One region of the Kitasatospora sp. NBC_01250 genome, then DNA from elsewhere that is predicted to be linked to it. Evidence: riboswitches for the same ligand, from Rfam matches in the RefSeq annotation. Region 1 holds a riboswitch; the other holds the start of a gene.
The links. Region 1 has a riboswitch for cyclic di-AMP ahead of OG500_RS21165 (M23 family metallopeptidase). Riboswitches for the same ligand answer to the same signal wherever they lie in the genome.

Region 1 (2,375 bases):
CCCGAGGGCGAGGAGGGCTGGACCGAGGGCGTGCTGCTGTCGATCGGGATGGCCACCGACGGGGCGCGGCTGCTGGTGGAGAACCGCCTGATGCAGCGCAGCTACCGCAACCTGGCCGGGCTCACGGCGCTGGGCCTGCCGATGCCGGCCGAACTCGCGGGCGACTTCCCGGCCTTCGAGGCGGCCGTGCAGGCCGAGGCGCTGCGGCTGCTCGGCGAGTGGACCGTGCCCGGGCTGCCGGAGCTGCTGCTGACGGAGTACCAGGACCTGGCGCCGGAGCCGGGCGCGGCCGAGGTGGACGGCTACATCGTGCGGCGCGGGCTGGTGGACCTGCCGGACATCGGGCTCTGGGCGGGCGAGGCGGCGCCGGAGCAGTAGCACCCCGGCCGCCGCGGTGTCGCGGGGCCGGGTGCCGCTGCCGGTGCGGTCGCGGGCGGTGCCGCGGCCGGGCGGTGGCGCGGTCAGACGGTGGCGCCGTGGGCGGCCAGCCAGGCGGCCGGGTCGACCGGGGCGCCACCGCCCGGGCGGACCTCCAGGTGCAGGCGCGGGCCGATCGGGGCCGCGCCCGGCAGCAGGCTCGGCGAGGCGCCGGTCGCGCCGACCGTGCCGAGCACCGTGCCGGGAGCGACCTCGCCCGCGGTCACCGCGATCGAGGCCAGGTGGCAGTACCAGAGCTCGGTGCCGTCCGGCAGGGTCTGGACGACCCGGTAGCCGTAGGCGCCGGACCAGCCGGCCGAGCTGACGGTGCCGCCGGCGACCGCGCCGACCGGGGTGCCGGCGGCGGCGGCGAAGTCCAGGCCGGTCCGCAGCTGGACCCAGGGCGAACCGGACGGGGCCACGGTGTACTTGGCCAGCGGCAGGCGGGCGGTGACCGGGGCGGCCGCGGCCTCGGCCTGCGCGGCGGCGGCCTCGGAGGCGGCCTGCGCGGCAGCGGCTTCCGCGGCGGACCGGGCGGCGGCGGCCTGCGCGGCGGCGTGCTCCTGCTCGGCCTGGGCGGCAGCCTGGGCGCGGGCGGCGGCCTCGGCCTGCGCCGCGGCCTCGGCCTGGGCGGCGCGCTTGGCGGCGGCCTCGTTGGCGGCCTCCAGCCGGGCGGCCTCCTCGGCGGCGGTGCGCTGGTCGGCCTGCTGCTGGATCCGGGCGGCGAGCGCGAGGCCGGGGTCGGCGGCGCCGTCGGACTGAGCCGCGGCCTGCTGGTCGGGAGCGGTGAGCATGGTGGCGGGCGCAGGCACCGGGGTGGTGGCGGCAGCCGCGGCGGTGGCCGACAGGCCGGTGGCGCCGAGTGCGGCGGCCATCGCGGTGACGACCGTGGGGGCACTGCCCAGCCGGAGGCCGGCGGAGTTGGCACCGGCGCGCGCCTGGCGGGGCACCTTGGGCCGGGCGGTGTCCGCCGTCGCGTCGGGGTGGTCGAGCAGGCCGGTGGTGCCCGATTCCGTGTGGCTCTCCGGGGAGTGCGACAACGCCACGGGGGCGCGCTCCTTTCCTTCCCTCGCGCCTACCGGGTTAGCTGACGGGTTCGGAGCAGGAAGGTCTCCTACGGTCCGACCTGGACCGCAACGGCCCAGGACGATCCGATTCACCCCAAGGAACGGTGGTTCCCCGGCTCCCGGCCCAACCCGAAGGCCAGGTCCGTGGATTAGGCGACGGCGCACGGTGCCGTTTCGGGTACGGCGTTGCCGACCGCGCTGCGTTATCAAACGTTAATCCCAGGAGCGCGCGATTCCAAGCCGCTCCGGTCGAACGGGCACATTCCCCGGGCGTCATGCTCCCGTCATGCCGAGAACCGCCCGGGCCCGATCTGAGTAGTCGTACTCAGGTGCGCAGCACGGCAGTTGGCCATCCTTCAGGTATGACTTCCACGGTTCAACCACGGACCACGTCCGCTTATTACGTGCAGGCGATCCTCTCCTTCGCCCTCTCCGCCGGCGGCCTCGCGGTGGGTATCGCCTACCTGCCCATCAGCTCCTGGATGCGGGCTTTCCTCGCGCTCGGCCTGCTCTACGCACTGACCTCCGCGTTCACCCTCGCCAAGGTGGTCCGGGACCGCCAGGAGGCCGGCGAGATCGTCACCCGGGTCGACCAGGCCCGGCTGGAGAAGCTGCTCGCCGAGCACGATCCGTTCCGGGCCGAGGGGCTGTAGGGCCTGCCCGGCGCAGCTGCGCGGAAGGGGTTGACGGCTATGGCTATTAGCCATAGCTTTGTGGGTGTCGGCAAGCCGCCGGCACCCACCGTTCGCCAGGCCAGGAGGCCGCCATGAACGCCACCACCGCCCCGCAGACCCAGTTCCTCCAGCTCCCCGGCGGCACCATCGCCTTCGACGACACGCTCGGCGCCGACAGCCGCGGCACCTCCGGCGAGGACAGCACCCCGGTGGTGCT
Region 2 (2,375 bases), 380 kb from region 1:
CCGACGCCCGGCTCTCCAAGAACCCGGCGCACCACAGCGAGCAGGCGCACCGCACGGGACGGGTGGGGATCCCGGGGGAGCGTCAGGCCGACCTGATGACGCACCTGCTGAACATCGACCCGCCCGACCACACCCGGCTGCGCCGCCTGGTCTCCAAGGCCTTCACCCCGCGCAGGGTGGCCGAGTTCGAGCCCCGGGTGCAGCAGCTGACGGACCGGTTGATCGACGGCTTCGCGGCCCGCGGCTCGGCCGACCTGATCCACGAGTTCGCCTTCCCGCTGCCGATCTACGCGATCTGCGACCTGCTCGGCGTGCCGGCCGAGGACCAGGACGACTTCCGGGACTGGGCCGGCATGATGATCCGCCACGGCGGCGGCCCGCGCGGCGGCGTGGCGCGCGCGGTCAAGCGGATGCGCACCTACCTGGCCGAGCTGATCCACCGCAAGCGGGCCGACCCCGGGGACGACCTGATCTCCGGTCTGATCCGGGCCAGCGACCACGGTGAGCACCTCACCGAGAACGAGGCCGCGGCGATGGCGTTCATCCTGCTGTTCGCGGGGTTCGAGACCACGGTCAATCTGATCGGCAACGGCCTGTACTCACTGATGAACCAGCCGCTCCAGCGGGCCCGGCTGCAGGAGTCCATCGCGCGCGGCGAGAGCGGGCTGCTGGCCACCGGGGTCGAGGAGTTGCTGCGCTTCGACGGCCCGGTGGAGCTGGCCACCTGGCGGTTCGCCACCGAGCCGTTGACCATCGGCGGGGTGCGGATCCCGGTGGGGGACCCGGTGTTGGTGGTGCTCGCGGCGGCCGACCGGGACCCGGCCAGGTTCGAGCGCCCCGACACCCTTGACCTGGCCCGCCGGGACAACCCGCACCTCGGCTTCGGGCACGGCATCCACTACTGCATCGGCGCTCCGCTGGCCCGACTTGAGGGCCAGGCCGCACTCGCCACCCTGCTGACCCGGTTGCCCGATCTCCGGCTCGCCGCGGACCCCGCCGAACTGCGGTGGCGTGGCGGTCTGATCATGCGCGGCCTGCGCGAACTCCCTGTTTCGTTCACGCCCGAAGCTGCCGCGAAGTGACGGAACGGCAGCTCTGACGGCGTGTCGAAGTCCGTTGTCCGGTGCGGCCTGAATGACCATCAACCCGGACAAACAAGACCAGTTGGTAGGCGATCGATCGCGCTCCGTAATTTTCATGTGATGTACGCGATATGAGCTTGTGATCGGTCCGTCAATCTGCTTACCCTCCCTGGAGTTCGCTGCTGCGAACCCCGGAGTGCGGAACGCCGAGTCCTGCCCGTCGCGCTCCCGGGACACCGACCGACACCCGGGCAGGGGCGGGGGACCCAGGATTTTCTGCCGTCTCCCACGGCTAGGGGTGAAGCCGCGTCAGCGGCCGGGCCAACCTCACGGGCCCGAACCCGACAGCTCACCTCGCAGGCGTGCGGAGAGGGATAGCTTCATGCTGCTCACTGGCAATGGCCGGCACCGCCGTCGTACCCAGGCCGAGAAGGCGATCGCCGCGGCCGGCGTGGCCGGCGTCGGCCTCGCGGTTCCGCTGCTCACCGCGACCAGCGCGCACGCCGCACCGGTCTCGGTCTGGGACCAGGTCGCCAACTGCGAAAGCACCAACAACTGGTCGATCAACAGCGGCAACGGTTTCTACGGTGGCCTGCAGTTCACCTCCTCGACCTGGGCCGCGTACGGCGGCACCCAGTACGCCGCGCAGGCCAACCAGGCCAGCAAGGCCCAGCAGATCTCGGTCGCCGAGCGGGTGCTGGCGGACCAGGGCCCGGGCGCCTGGCCGGTCTGCTCGGTCAAGGCCGGGCTGAGCAAGGGCGGCGCCTCGGCCGCCCTCGACGCGAGCGCCGACTCGGGCGCGGCCCAGCAGCAGAGCGCGCCGCAGGAGCAGTCGGCGACCCGGCAGTCGAAGCCGCAGCCCCAGCAGCAGGCCCAGCCCCAGCAGCAGACGCAGCCTCAGCAGTCGGCCGCGCCGAACTTCCCGGGGAAGGCCGGCTGGGACGCGGACGGCAAGGTGTTCTGGTACCAGAAGGACGGCGGCTGGTACTGGACCAGCCACCAGAGCGTGTACAACCAGTACGCCGCCCCTGCCCAGGCTCCCGCCCAGGCCCCGGTCCAGACCCCCGTCCAGGTCCCCGCTCCTGCCGCGCCCGCCGCTGCGGCGCAGGCCGCCCCGGCCGGTCACGGCTACACGGTGCAGGCCGGCGACACCCTCTCCTCCATCGCCCGGGCCCAGCACCTGACCGGCGGCTGGCAGCAGCTGTACCAGGCCAACCACTCGACGGTGGGCGGCGATCCGAACCTGATCATGCCGGGTCAGCAGCTGCACTTCGGCTGACGGGCCGACGAAAG

Region 2: linked by a shared signal. The riboswitch ahead of OG500_RS22835 (LysM peptidoglycan-binding domain-containing protein) and the one ahead of OG500_RS21165 (M23 family metallopeptidase) in region 1 are both predicted to bind cyclic di-AMP.

What each region holds. Positions count from the first base shown of each region.
Region 1 covers NZ_CP108476.1:5,040,307-5,042,681, reverse strand. The annotation lists gene OG500_RS21170 (hypothetical protein) at 1-378, shown strand, start outside; gene OG500_RS21165 (M23 family metallopeptidase) at 462-1,463, opposite strand; cyclic di-AMP (ydaO/yuaA leader) riboswitch at 1,475-1,650, opposite strand; gene OG500_RS21160 (YiaA/YiaB family inner membrane protein) at 1,847-2,137, shown strand; gene OG500_RS21155 (alpha/beta fold hydrolase) at 2,251-2,375, shown strand, end outside.
Region 2 covers NZ_CP108476.1:5,415,747-5,418,121, forward strand. The annotation lists gene OG500_RS22830 (cytochrome P450 family protein) at 1-1,082, shown strand, start outside; cyclic di-AMP (ydaO/yuaA leader) riboswitch at 1,311-1,459, shown strand; gene OG500_RS22835 (LysM peptidoglycan-binding domain-containing protein) at 1,465-2,361, shown strand.